2 regions of the Pseudomonas sp. AN-1 genome follow, and region 1 is predicted to be linked to the other one. Evidence: riboswitches for the same ligand, from Rfam matches in the RefSeq annotation. Region 1 holds a riboswitch; the other holds the start of a gene.

Region 1 (6,968 bases):
ACCGTGGTCGAGCTGTGCCAGCTGCTCAAGCAGGCGCTGCCGGACCTGACCATCGTCTACGGCGGGGTACACCCCACCTATCACTGGCAGGAAATCCTCCGCGACTGCCCGGCCATCGACTTCATCGTGCGCGGCGAGGGCGAGCAGACCGCCCTGTCCCTGCTCGAAGCGCTGCGCGACGGCGATCCGCTGGACGGCGTGAAGGGCATCGCCTTCCGCCACCAGGGCCGGGTGCTGGGCACGCCGCCGGCGCCGCCGTTGCGCGACCTGGACGCCTACCGGGTCGGCTGGGAGCTGATCGACCATGCCCGCTACTCCTACTGGGGCGGCAAGCGCGCCGTGGTGGTGCAGTTCTCGCGCGGCTGCCCCTACCCGTGCAGCTACTGCGGGCAGCGCGGCTTCTGGACGCGCTGGCGGCACCGCGACCCGGTGGCCTTCGCCCGCGAACTGGCGCGCCTGCACCGCGAGCACGGGGTGGAGCTGATCAACTTCGCCGACGAACTGCCCACCGGCTCGCGCAAGGCCTGGCGGACCTTCCTCGAGGCGCTGATCGCCGAAGACGTGCCGCTGCTGCTGGTCGGTTCGACCCGCGCCGGCGACATCGTGCGCGACGCCGACATCCTCCATCTGTACCGCCGGGCTGGCGTGATCCGCTTCCTGCTCGGCATCGAGAGCTACGACGAGGCCACGCTGGCGAACATCAACAAGCGGGCGGACGTCAGCGAGGACCGCCAGGCCATCCACCTGCTGCGCCAGCACGGCATCGTCTCCATGGCCACCTACGTGCTCGGTTTCGAGGAGGAAGGTGACCGCGACTACTGGCGGTCGTTCCGCCATCTGCTGCGCTACGATCCCGACCAGATCCAGCTGATCTACGCCACGCCGCATCGCTGGACACCCTTCTATGCCACGGTGGAGGAGCGCCAGGTCATCGAGACGGACACCCGGCGCTGGGACTACAAGCATCAGGTGCTGGCGGTGCGACGCGTCCCGGCCTGGCGGGTGTTCCTGTGGTTCAAGCTGATCGAGCTGGCCATGCAGTCCCGCCCCAGAGCGCTGGGACGCATCCTCCTGCACCGCGACGGCGACTTCCGCCACGCCATGCGCTGGTACAGCCGGATCGGCCGGCGGGTCTGGCTCCACGAGGTGGCGGAATTCCTGCGCCGCATCCCCGGGCTCAGGCCGGGACCGACCCTGCGCGAGTTCCTCGGCCCTTCGCTGGCGGAAACGGAATACGCGCATGACCGCGGCCAGCGGATCGCCACGGACAGGAAACATGCCGAGACGCTTGCGGAATGAAGTCTCGCCGGCAGCATCTGCCGTGGCGCACCGAACCGTCTCGAGCACTGCCGGGCCTCGACCTCAGCGATACCAGCGCGGCGTATACACCCAGTCGCCGCCGTCCGCGCGTGGGAAGCTGCGGGTAGTCGACGAGCCGATGATCACCAGGGTGCGCATGTCGACCAGCCCCGGGGTCAGCTCACCGAGGGTCAGGCTGGTCAGCTTCGCGCCGGGACGGCCGATGTCGCGGCCGAGCAGCACCCGGGTCTCGGCGGCGCGATGGCCTCTGACGATGTCCAGGGCGCGACCGAGCTGCCAGGGCCGGGCGCGGGAGATCGGGTTGTAGAAGGCCATCACCAGATCGGCGGCGCCGGCGTGCTCCAGACGCTGCTCGATCACGGCCCAGGGCTTGAGGTTGTCCGACAGCGACAGCAGGCAGAAGTCGTGGCCCAGCGGCGCGCCGGCCAGCGCGGCGGTGGCCAGGGCGGCGGAGACGCCGGGGAGGATTTCCAGCTCGACCGCATGCCAGAGCGGGTCAATGCTCTGCTCCAGCGCCTCCAGCACCGCCGCGGCCATGGCGAACACCCCCGGATCGCCGGAGGAAACCACCACCGCGCGGCGCCCGCTGGCCGCCAGCTCGAAGGCATGGCGGGCGCGCTGCAGCTCCTCGCGGTTGTCGCTGCAGTGGCGCACCTGCTCGGCGCGCAGCGGGCCGGCCATGTTCACGTAGGTCTCGTAGCCGAGGATGTCCTCGGCCTCGTCCAGGGCGCGGCGCACCGCCGGAACCATCAGCTCGGCGGCGCCGGGGCCGAGGCCGACCACGCTGAGCCGGCCGCGCGCCCGGCCCAGGCAGGCCATCTCGACCGGCTGCGCGGCGCGGCCGATGCACAGGCCGTCGCCGTCCAGCAGCTCCTCCAGCGGCAGCAGGCTGCGCAGCCAGTCGGCCGGCGTCTCGCCCGCGCCGCGCTCGGCGAAGCGCAGCGGCACGCCGAGATCGCGCGCCACCATGCCCAGCGCAGCGTCAGGCATCGCCTCCAGCGGCGCCAGCAGGCCGGCCAGCGCCGCCTCGGCCAGGCCGTGGGCGGCCAGCGCGGCGCGCACCTTGGTGGCCAGCTCGGCCTCGCCAGCGTAGACCGCCACCACCAGCGCGCGCGGGTGGATCAGCAGCTCGTCGGCGCTGGCGCCGCGCGCGCAGCTCACCCGGATGCGCCGCCCGGCGTCCTCGTCCAGCGGCAGGCGCGCCGCAGCCAGCCAGGGCGCCGCGCCCTCCACGCGCACCGTCTCGCCGCCGAGCAGGTCGGCGACGAAACGCTTGCCCTCCTCCACGTCGGCCAGCGCGTAGCCCTCCGGCGGGTTGAGCAGGCAGGTACCGAAGCGCAGCTCGCCTGCGGTGGTGATCGCCGCCTCGATGCCGAAGATCGCCGCGATATCGCGGGCGATATGGTTGACCCCGGCCAGCCCGCCGAGCAGCGGCACCACCGCGCTGGCGTCCTCGGCGACCGCCAGCACCGGCGGCTCCTGCTCCTTGTCGGCCAGCACCGGCGCCAGGCTGCGGATCACGATGCCGGCGGCGCACAGCGCGACGATCGGCGTGCCGCTCTGGTACAGCACGCGCAGGGTGGCGCCGAAGTCGGCGTAGGCGATGTCCGCCTCGACCCGACCCTGCAGGGCGTAGACCGGCGCCTGCGGGTAGCGGCGCTGGATGCGCCGCGCGGTGGGCAGGCTGGCGGCGCCGAGGATCACGATTGCGGGAGTCTTGTGCATCAGCCTTGCCACCTCGGGCCGGGAACCAGGATCAGGGAGAAGTACGGCGAGGCCATCGGGTCGACCTCGGCCAGCGGCAGGCTGCGCTGCTCGGCCATGGTCGCCCGCTCGATGTACAGGGCGCGCTCGGCCATGCCGAGGCGCTCCAGCACCCGGCGCACCTTGTCGAAGTTACGGCCGAGCTTCATCACCACCGCCGCCTCGGCGCCGGACAGGCGCTCGTGCAATTCCTCCTCGGACAGCACGCCGGACAGCACCAAAAGGCTCTGGTTGCGATACACCAGCGGCGCGCCGAGCGCGGCGGCGGCGCCGAGCATCGAGCAGACGCCGGGCACCACCTCGGTGTCGTAGCGCTCGGCCAGGCGGTCGTGCAGGTACATGTAGGAGCCGAAGAAGAACGCATCGCCCTCGCAGATCACCGCCACGTCGCGGCCGGCGTCCAGGTGCGCGGCGACCTGCGCGGCGGCGGTGTCGTAGAAGTCGGCGATCACCTCCTCGTAGGAGAGCGGCGGCGCCAGCTTCTCGGTGGTCACCGGATAGACCAGCGGCAGGCGCAGCTGGTCGTCGCGCAGGTATTCCTCGATCACCCCGAAGGCGTTGCCGCCCTGCCCCTTGCTGGCCTTGGCCTTGGCGACGAAATAGGCCACCACCGGCGCGCCGCGCAGCAGGCGCAGCGCCTTGACGGTGATCAGCTCGGCATCGCCCGGCCCGACGCTCAGGCCCAGCAGTCGTCCCTTGCCCATCATTCCACCTCCGTGGCCAGCGCGTTGACCGCCGCGGCGGCCATGGCGCTGCCGCCGCGCCGACCGCGGACGATCACGTAGGGCACGCCGTGGCTGCCTTCGGCGAGCAGGTCCTTGGACTCGGCGGCGCCGACGAAGCCCACCGGGAAACCGAGGATCAGCGCCGGTTTCGGCGCACCGGCGGCGAGCATCTCCAGCAGGTAGAACAGCGCGGTGGGCGCGTTGCCGATGACAACCACGCTGCCTTCCAGATGGTCGCGCCAGTGCTCCAGGGCCACCGCCGAGCGGGTGTTGCCGCGCGCGCGGGCCAGCGCGGGGATGTCCGGATCGTTGAGGGTACAGATCACCCGGTTGTCGGCCGGCAGGCGCGCGCGGGTGATGCCCTCGGCGACCATCCGCGCATCGCAGAGGATCGGTGCACCGGCCGCCAGCGCGGCGCGCCCGCTAGCGCCGGCGCCCGGCGAGAAGCGCAGCTCGTCGACCACGTCGACCATGCCGCAGGCGTGGATCACGCGCACCGCGAGCTTTTCCAGATCGGCGGGGATCGCCGCGAGATCGGCCTCGGCGCGGATGATGGCGAAGGAGTTGCGATAGATTTCCTGTCCATCGCGGATGTAGTCGATCATGGGGACTCCGGGGATGAGGGATGGGCGGCCAGCCGCGCGGCGGCCTGCTCGATGTTCAGATGTTCGGCCAGCACCGGGCCGTGGTCGCCGGCCAGCAACTGGTAGCGCGCCGGGGCCGTGGCCAGCAGGGTGAAGGCGGCGCCATGGGCGGCGGCGCAGCGCCGCGGGCAGCCGCTCAGGTGGATGTCCGCCGCGCCGGCCGCGGGCGGCAGCAAGGCGGCCAGGCGCCGGGCGTCGGCCTTGGTGTCGGCCAGCGCGCGGGCGCAGCCAGGCGAGCCGCTGCAGGCGATCAGCCGGGCCAGCGGCGCGGCCGGGTCAACCAGCAGGCCGAGGTCCGACAGGGCGCGCTGCGCTTCGGCGCCGCGCGCGGCGGGCACGTCGGGGAGCAGCACGCCCTGCCAGGGCGTCAGGTGCAGGCAGGGCGTGCCCAGTCGCTCGATCAGCGCCGCCAGCGCCTGCAACTGGCGGGCGTCGAGGCGGCCCAGCACGGTCTGCGCGCCGACCTGGCAGAGCCCGGCCTGGCGCTGTGCCTGCACGCCGAAGCGCCGCTGCGGTTCGGCCTGCGCGCGGCGCCAAGCGAGCAGCGCGACGTCGCGGCGCAGATCCAGCGCCGGATGGCGTGCGCGCAGCGCAGCGAGGACGGCCGGCGCCGGCAGATTCTGCAGCAGATGGCGCATGCGGGTCTGTTCGGCGCCAGCGCGGTCGAGGAACAGCGCCAGCAGCGCGAACACCAGCTCGCCGGCCTGCGCCGCCGGAATCGAGGCCAGCGCGGGTTCGTCCCCGGCGTGCTGCGGCGGGCAGCCGGCCAGGCCGAAGGCGTAGCGCGGCCCGTCCTCGCCCGGCAGGGCCGACAGCCACAGGTCGTGGGGATGGTCGAGCATCGCCAGCGCCTCGCCGCCGTCGAGCTGCACGGCGAACTTGGGCGACAGCGCGTGCCAGCGCGGCTCGCGCTCCAGCCGGGCGAGCAGCGCGGCGGCCAGCGGGCGGGTATCGAGCAGCGCTTGCGGATCGTGGCCGGCGGCGGGGCTGAGCATCAGGTTGCGCACGTCGTCGCCGCCGGCGCTGGCGGCGCCCAGCCCGGCGGCCAGCAGGCGCTCGATCAGCGCGTCCTCGCACCCGGCGCGCACGCCGCGGATCTGCAGGTTGGCGCGGTTGGTGACGTCCAGCACGCCGTCGGCGCAGTCGCCGGCCGCGGCGGCGATGGCCCGCGCCTGGCGGGCGCTGAGCCGCCCACCGGGCAGCTTGATGCGGCAGATGCCGCCGTCGCGGGCGGCGACGATGCGCAACAGGCCCGGACAGGCGGAAGGGCGCGGCACAGCCGCGCGAAGAGGATGCTTCACGAAAGGTCACCGGATTGTCCGTCGCGGCGACCCCTGCGATCCCGCCCACAGGCGAAACCCCGCGCCGGCCCGCAGGCCGGCGCGCTTGCAGCGTCGGTACACCCCGCCCGACGTTGGCACTCGCGACTCCTATCGCCGGCAGGTCTCCTGGCTGGCAGGTCGTCGCCCGGCGTCGCCTTCCCGGTTGCCCAGTGGCCTGTGACGCGGACTCGCTGCTGACAGTTGCGGGGGCAGCCACGGTCGGAGCGATGCTCTTCCGTGTTCCCTCTTCGGCCCTGAACGGGCACCGACGAACGCGCTATTATGCCCGGCTTTCGCCGCCATTGCCCTCACAGACCACCGTAGAGGCGAATTCATTCGCCAGGGCGCGGCATTCCGGCGGAGACATCCGCCCATCACACAAGGAACCCCGATGACGCCCTGGCTGACCGTAGTGGGCATCGGCGAAGACGGCTTCGCCGGCCTCGGTAAGAGCGCCCGCCGCGCCCTGCTCGGCGCTGCGCACATCGTCGGCGCCGAGCGCCAGCTGGCCCTGCTGCCGCGCTGCGTGAGCGCCGCGCGCGCGTGCTGGCCCAGCCCGTTCGACCTCGCGCCCGTGCTGGCCCGGCGCGGCACGCCGACCTGCGTGCTGGCCAGCGGCGACCCGATGTTCTACGGCGTCGGCGCCAGCCTGGCGCGCGCGCTGCCGGCCGGGGAGCTGCGCGTGCTGCCGGCGCCCTCCTCGGTGTCCCTGGCCGCCGCGCGCCTGGGCTGGGCGCTGCAGGACTGCACGGTGGTCTCGCTGGTAGCCCGCCCGCTGGCCGCGCTGAACCGCCACCTGCAGCCCGGCGCGCGCCTCTTGGTACTCAGCGAAGGCGCCGCCACCCCGGCCGAGGTCGCCGCACTGCTGCGCGAACGCGGCTTCGGCCCCAGCCGCCTCAGCCTGCTGGAACACCTCGGCGGCCCGCACGAACGGCGCCTCGACGGCCTCGCCGCCGACTGGAGCCTGCCGCCCGGCGCCGCCCTCAACCTGCTGGCCATCGACTGCCGGGCGGAAGCCGGCGCGCAGCCGCTGCCGCCCACCGTCGGCCTGCCCGACGAGGCCTACCGCCACGACGGCCAGCTGACCAAGCGCGACGTGCGCGCCGTCACCCTCGCCCGCCTCGCCCCGCTGCCCGGCGAGCTGCTGTGGGACGTCGGCGCCGGCTGCGGCTCGATCGGCATCGAGTGGCTGC
Region 2 (6,968 bases), 2.2 Mb from region 1:
CCTGCTCTGGCCGGACAGCGTCGGCCCGGCCATGCATGCGCAGCTCAGGACCCTCGGCATCCCGCTGATCGAGGCGCAGCCGCACGACCTCGACGAGTTGGCCGGCCAACTGGCGGCGATCGGCGCCGCGGTCGGCCATGGCGCGGAGGGCGAGCGCCTCGCCGCGCGCATGCGCGCAGGCATCGCCGCGCTGCGGGCGCGCTACGCGGGCAGCGCGCCGCTGGCAGTGTTCTACCAAGTGTGGGACCGGCCCATGTACACCCTCGGCGGCCGGCAGATCATCAGCGACGCCCTGCGCCTGTGCGGCGCGCGCAACGTGTTCGAGGACCTTGCCCTGCCGGCGCCGCAGGTCGGCGTCGAGTCGGTGCTGGCCCGCGACCCGGCGGTGATCCTGGTCGGCGAGCCGGGCCAGGCCGGCGCCTGGCAGGCCTGGCCGCAACTGACCGCGGTGCGCCGTGGCCAGGTGTGGGAGGTGCCGGACGAGGGCATCGAGCGGCCCAGCTTCCAGATGCTCGCCGCCACGGCGAAGCTGTGCGAGCTGCTGGACAGGGCGCGCTGAGTCTGCGCGGCTGAAACGACGAGGCCCCGCTTAGGCGGGGCCTCGTCGTTTCCGGCGTCCGGATCAGAAGCGGTAGCCGACGCTCAGCTGCACGTCCTCTTCCGGCGCCGGGTAGCGGCCGAAGGGGTTGGCATAGGTGTCGTACTGCTTGCCGGTCAGGTTGTTGATCCGCAGCCTGGCGGTGAGCTGGCGGTAGTCGTAGCTCAGTGCGGCGTTGAGCAGGGTGTAGCCGCCCTCGCGCGGCTGGCTGTGGGCGTCGTCGCTGTACAGGTAGTAGCCGCCGGTGTACAGGGCCTCCAGGCGGCCGTTGAGTCCCGGCAGGAGCAGGTAGTCGAGGTGGGCGCTGGCGCTGTGGCGCGATACGCCGGGCACCTCGTTGCCCGCGAAGGGGCCGGTGCGGTACTCGGAGTCGGTGAAGCTGTACTGGCCGCCGAGGGCGAGGCGCTCGGTCAGCTGGCGGCGGGCCTCGAGCAGCAGGCCATCGCGGCGGGTCTTGTCCAGGTTGACGTTGGCGCCGGTGCCGGGACCGAAGGGGCCCGTGGCCGTGGCGTCGTACATCAGCTCGTCGTCCAGATCGAGGCGGTAGACGCTCAGCTGGTAGCGCTGCGCGCCGTCGTCCCATTCCACGCCGCCTTCCCAGGATGCGCCGGTCTGCGGCTTGAGGAACTCGACGCCGGGGCCGACGAAGCCGTTCTCGTCGACGTTGGCCCAGCGCAGCACGTCCTCGCGCTTGAGGAACACGCGGGTCTGCGCGTCGGCCTGCCAGGACAGGCCGACGCTGCTGCTGCCCTCGCGGTCGGTGTGGTTGCTGCCGGCGCTGTGGTCGCGGTCCTCGGCCTCGCTGGCGCGGTAGCCGAGGCTCAGCGTCAGGTCGTGGCCGAGCGGCTGGCTGAATTGGGTGTACCAGTCGCGCAGGGTCTGGCGGAAGTCGCTGCCCCAGGAGGCCTGGTAGTCGCTGGTGATGTGGTCGTGGCCCAGCAGCCATTCGCTGTGGCCGCGCGCCGTGTCCCAGCGGGCGGTCAGGCGCGGGCTGAAGCTTTCGATGCGAGTGCCTTGGCTGAAGCCGCCTCCGAAGAACGAGCCCACGCCATCCTGGTCGCTGTGGCTGTAGTCGAAGTTGGCGGTCCAGATCTCGTCGAGGCGCTGCTCGACGGCGAAGCGGTGCACCTGGGTATTGCTGTCGTTCCAGTCCGTGGACTGGCTCTGCTTGCGGTCGCTGCGGCGTTGGGCGAGGCTCAGCGCGCCCGGATAGAGCAGCTCGTCGTCCACCGTCTGGTACTCGTACAGCGCCCAGCCGCGGGCGTGGTCGTAGCGCAGGCGGCCGAAGGCGTTGCCGTAGTCGGCGGCGTTGTGGTCGCGGTAGTTGTCGGTGTGGCGGGCCTCGCCGCTGGCGTACACCGAGAAGCCGCCGCCGAGCTGCTGGAAGACATGGCCGCGATAGGCTTCCAGGTCGTGGCTGCCGCGGCTGGTCTCCACGTAGGCCTCGTTGCGCCGCGGCGTGCGGGTGACGATGTTGATCACCCCGCCGACCGCCTGGTCGCCGTACAGCACGGTGCCGGCGCCGCGCAGGATCTCGATGCGCTCGATGTTGGCCAGCGGCACGCTGTTGAGGTCGGCGCCGGCCATCGCCGGCTGGTTGAGGCGGCGGCCGTCGACCAGGATCAGCGTGTTGTTCACCGCGTTCTCGCCGAAGCCGCGCAGGCTGGGCGTGGCGCGGCTGCCGTCGCCGATGATGTCGCGCAGCTGCACGCCGGCCTGGCCGCGCAGCACGTCGATCAGGTTGTGGGCGCCGCTGCGCTCGATCTCGGCGCGCTTGATCACCCGCACGCTGGCCGGCGCCGGCTGCTCCAGCGGAGTGGCGCGGGTGATGACCAGGGGCGCGATGTCGTCGCTGGCCGGCTCGGCGGCCAGGGTCAGGCTCGGGGCGAGGGCCACGGCCAGCGCCAGACGGGAAAGCTTCATCAGGAAATCCTCAAAAGTGAAGGCAGACTTTCGAGGAGGGCAGAAGACAGAAACGCGCCCACAGGACGGGCGCGCGACTGACGGTGCGGCCCTCCGCAACACCTGTCGAATCCGTCGGGGCCGGTCTCCGGGCTGTCGACGCGCCGGTTCGCCTTCCCGGGACATTCCCAGTGGCTGTTGAACGGGCGTGCAGACCGAGGTCTGCGGTCGATTACCGTTGCGGGGGCAGCGCCGGCCTTGTCCGAGGACGCACCGGCTTCCCGTTTAACGCAGGCCCTAGCCTGCGCACCCTGACGAAAAGCAAAACGCCGCGCACCTTAGTGCGCGGCGTGGTGAAACTCAAGCAGCTTTCAGACGACTCGGGATGAGTTTTTCTCAAGCAGCGCCAGGCGCGCGCGCACCGCGGACTCGATGCCGGCGGCATCCAGGCCGCATTCGGCGAGCATCTCGGTCGGCTTGGCGTGCTCGACGTAGCGGTCGGGCAGGCCGAGCTGCAGCAGCGGCATGACGATGCCCTCGGCGGCGAGGAATTCGGCCACCGCGCTGCCGGCGCCGCCCATCACCGCGTTCTCCTCGACGCTCACCAGCAGCGCGTGGCTGGCGGCCAGCTCGCGTATCAGTGCGGCGTCGAGCGGCTTGACGAAGCGCATGTCGACCACCGTGGCATCGAGCTTCTCGGCCACCTCCAGCGCGGCGGCCAGCTGCACGCCGAACACCAGCAGGGCGACCTGGCCGGCGCCGTGACGACGGACCACGCCCTTGCCGATCTCGACTGCCTCCAGCGCCGGAGAGATCGGAGCGTTGGGGCCGCTGCCGCGCGGGTAGCGTACCGCCGCCGGGCCGACATGCCGGTAGCCGGTGGTCAGCAGCAGGCGCAGCTCGTTCTCGTCGCTGGGGGTCATGACGACCATGTCGGGGATGCAGCGCAGGTAGGAGAGGTCGAAGCTGCCGGCGTGGGTCGGGCCGTCCTCGCCGACCAGGCCGGCGCGGTCGATGGCGAACAGCACGTCGAGGTCCTGTACCGCGACGTCGTGGATCAGCTGGTCGTAGGCGCGCTGCAGGAAGGTCGAGTAGATCGCCACCACCGGCTTGGCGCCCTCGCAGGCCAGGCCGGCGGCGAGGGTCACCGCGTGCTGCTCGGCGATGGCGACGTCGAAGTAGCGTTCCGGGAAGCGCTCGGCGAAGGCCACCAGGTCGGAGCCTTCCTTCATCGCCGGGGTGATGCCGATCAGGCGCTCGTCGACGGCCGCCATGTCGCACAGCCACTGGCCGAACACCTCGCAGTATTTCGGTCCGCTGGCCTTGGGCGCGGCGCTGCTGCCGACCTCCAGCTTGCCGATGGCGTGATAGCCGATCGGGTCTTCCTCGGCCGGGGCGAAGCCCTTGCCCTTCTTGGTCACCACGTGGAGGAACTGCGGGCCCTTGAGTTCGCGCATCTTGCGCAGGGTGGCGATCAGGGTCGGCAGGTCGTGGCCGTCGATGGGGCCGATGTAGTTCCAGCCCAGCTCCTCGAACAGGGTGCCGGGCACCAGCATGCCCTTGGCGTGCTCCTCGGTGCGGCGGGCGATCTCCCAGGCGCCGGGGATGCGCGAGAGGATCTTCTTGCTGCCCTCGCGCATGCTGGCGTAGGTGCGGCTGGAGAGGATCTTGGTCAGGTAGTTGTTCAGGCCGCCGACGTTGCGCGAGATCGACATGTCGTTGTCGTTGAGCACCACCAGCATGTCGGCGGCGGTTTCCGAGGCGTGGTTGAGCGCCTCGAAGGCCATGCCGGCGGTCAGTGCGCCGTCGCCGATCACCGCCACGGTGCGCCGCTCGCTGCCCTGCAGACGGTTGGCCAGGGCCATGCCCAGCGCGGCGCTGATCGAGGTGCTGGAGTGGCCGACGCCGAAGGTGTCGTACGCGCTCTCACTGCGCCGCGGGAAGGCGGCCAGGCCGCCCTTCTGGCGCAGGGTCGCCATCCGCTCGCGGCGGCCGGTGAGGATCTTGTGCGGGTAGGCCTGGTGGCCGACGTCCCACACCAGACGGTCCTCGGGGGTGTGGTAGACGTGGTGCAGGGCGATGGTCAGCTCGACCACGCCCAGACCGGCGCCGAAGTGCCCGCCGGTACGCCCCACCGTGTAGAGCAGGTACTGGCGCAGCTCGTCGGCCAGGGTGTCCAGCTCGGCCTCGCTGAGGTCGCGCAGCGCGGCGGGGCTGTCGATGCGGTCGAGCAGGGGCGTGTCGGGCCGCTGGCGGGGAAACTCGTGCAGCGTCTTGGGCATCGGACGGGTTCGGCAGTCGGAAAAAGATGGGCGAGTTTACCCGAAGCGGCCGGGGTGCCCAAGCAAGCGAAGGTCGAGTGGAGCCGGCGCAGGGGGGATGGCCACCCCGTGGAAAATTCGCGCCGCGATTTTCCGCCGTGGCGGCCGGGTCCGGACCGGGGAACTCAGTGCGTGCGTGCGACTATGTAGCAGGCCAGCTGGCGCAGGGCGTCGGCGCGCTCGTCGAATGGCTGCAGGGCCGCCAGCGCCAGATCGCGCAGTTCCAGGGCGTAGGCCTTGGCGGCGTCGAGGCCGAGCAGCGCCGGGTAGGTCGGCTTGTCGTGGGCCTGGTCCTTGCCCTGGGTCTTGCCCAGGGTGGCGGTGTCGCTCTCCACGTCGAGGATGTCGTCCTGCACCTGGAAGGCCAGGCCGATGGCGCGGGCGTAGTCCTGCAGCGCGGCGAGGCTGCTGGCGTCGCTGCCGCCGCTGGCCAGGGCGCCGAGGCGCACGCTGGCCTCGATCAGCGCACCGGTCTTGTGCCGGTGCATGGTCTCCAGGGCGGTCTGGTCGAGCTGCACGCCGACCGAGCCGAGGTCGATGGCCTGGCCGCCGACCATGCCGGCCGGTCCGGCGGCGCGGGCCAGGCTGACGACCATGTCCAGGCGGGTGGCGGCATCGGCGGGGTTGCGCCCGGCGTCGGCGAGCACCTCGAAGGCCAGCGCCTGCAGGCCGTCGCCGGCGAGGATGGCGCAGGCCTCGTCGAAGGCGATGTGGGTGGTCGGCTGGCCGCGGCGCAGCTCGTCGTCGTCCATCGCCGGCAGGTCGTCGTGGACCAGCGAGTAGGCATGGATCAGCTCCACCGCGCAGGCCGCGCCGTCGGCCCGTTCGGCCGCGCCGCCGAGGGTCTCGCAGGCGGCGTAGGCGAGCAGCGGGCGCACGCGCTTGCCGCCGTTGATCACGCTGTAGCGCATGGCCCGGTAGAGGCGCTCGAGTTCGGGACGGGGAGCGACGAACAGGGCGTCGAGGGCGGCGTCGACGCGTGCCTGGCAGGCGGCCTGGTACTGCTGGAGACTCATTGCGCCTCGCCCTCCGCGTCGAAGGGGGCGGTCTGGCCGTCCTGGCCGAGGAGGATCTGCACCTTCTGCTCGGCCTGGCCCAGCGCACCCTGGCACTCGCGGGTCAGGCGGATGCCCTGCTCGAAGGCGGCCAGCGAGTCCTCGAGGGACAGCTCGCCGCTCTCCAGGCGCTCGACCAGGGTCTGCAGCTCGCTCAGCGACTGCTCGAAATCGGGGGCGGTTTTCTTGCGGGCCATGGCGGCGCTCTCGGACGGCGGAAAAACGGGCGCGACACTAGCAGAGCCGCGGCGTGTGGGCAAACGCCATCCAGGCGGCTGGGGCGCCTGTCCCGGTGCGCATGGCGCACCCTACGGAGACGGTGCGATGCGTAGGGTGCGCCGTGCGCACCATGGGCCGCTCAGCGCCCGTAGGTGGCCCAGAAGTAGTAGAGGGTCATGCCGCTGCCGACGACGATCACCAAGGCGCGCAGCCAGCGCGCCGGCAGGCGCTGGCCGAGCGCGCCGCCGGCGTAGCCGCCGAGGGTGGCGCCGGCGAGCAGCACGGCCAGTTCCGCCCAACTGACCCGGCCGGCGACGACGAAGGTCAGGCTGGCGACGCTGTAGATCACCGCCGAGATCAGGTTCTTCAGCGCGTTGGCGCGGGCCAGGGCGTGGCCCTCGATGGCGAAGGCGGCCAGCTGCAGGATGCCCATGCCGGCGCCGAAGTAGCCGCCGTAGATCGATACCAGCGAGTGGGCGCCGAGCGACAGCGGGCCGTGCGGCGGCACCGCGCTGGCGGTGCCGCGGCGGGCGGCGAGCAGGCGGCTCAGCCAGGGGCTGGCGGCGAACAGCGCAGTGGCGGCCAGCAGCAGCCAGGGAATCAGCACGCGGAATACCTCGTCGCCGCCGGCCAGCAGCAGCAGGCCGCCGCCCAGGCCGCCGGCGAGGCCGGCGGCGAGCAGCGGCCGCAGGTAGCTGCCCAGCGGGCGCAGCGAACCGCGCGCCGCCCAGGCCCCGGCGATGCTCGCTGGCCACAGGGCCACGGCGTTGGTGGCGTTGGCGGTGACCGGCGGCAGGCCGGCGGCCAGCAGTGCCGGGAAGGAGAAGAAGGTGCCGCCGCCGGCCAGGGCGTTCATGCCGCCGGCGGCCAGGC

What was found. A riboswitch is a leader RNA that binds a small molecule or an ion and turns the genes downstream of it on or off. The one in region 1 is predicted to bind cobalamin.
Region 2: it holds a riboswitch for cobalamin, as region 1 does, so the genes downstream of both, SK095_RS13780 (TonB-dependent receptor) here and cobG (precorrin-3B synthase) in region 1, are expected to answer to the same signal.

Annotation. Positions count from the first base shown of each region.
Region 1 is NZ_CP139195.1:745,630-752,597, forward strand. Features, by position in the region: gene bchE (magnesium-protoporphyrin IX monomethyl ester anaerobic oxidative cyclase) at 1-1,299, shown strand, start outside; gene cobJ (precorrin-3B C(17)-methyltransferase) at 1,363-3,045, opposite strand; gene SK095_RS03330 (precorrin-2 C(20)-methyltransferase) at 3,045-3,788, opposite strand; gene SK095_RS03335 (precorrin-8X methylmutase) at 3,788-4,414, opposite strand; gene cobG (precorrin-3B synthase) at 4,411-5,754, opposite strand; cobalamin riboswitch at 5,874-6,060, opposite strand; gene cbiE (precorrin-6y C5,15-methyltransferase (decarboxylating) subunit CbiE) at 6,167-6,968, shown strand, end outside.
Region 2 is NZ_CP139195.1:2,937,089-2,944,056, reverse strand. Features, by position in the region: gene SK095_RS13785 (cobalamin-binding protein) at 1-559, shown strand, start outside; gene SK095_RS13780 (TonB-dependent receptor) at 623-2,521, opposite strand; cobalamin riboswitch at 2,622-2,829, opposite strand; gene dxs (1-deoxy-D-xylulose-5-phosphate synthase) at 2,872-4,782, opposite strand; gene ispA ((2E,6E)-farnesyl diphosphate synthase) at 4,947-5,837, opposite strand; gene SK095_RS13765 (exodeoxyribonuclease VII small subunit) at 5,834-6,073, opposite strand; gene SK095_RS13760 (sulfite exporter TauE/SafE family protein) at 6,235-6,968, opposite strand, start outside.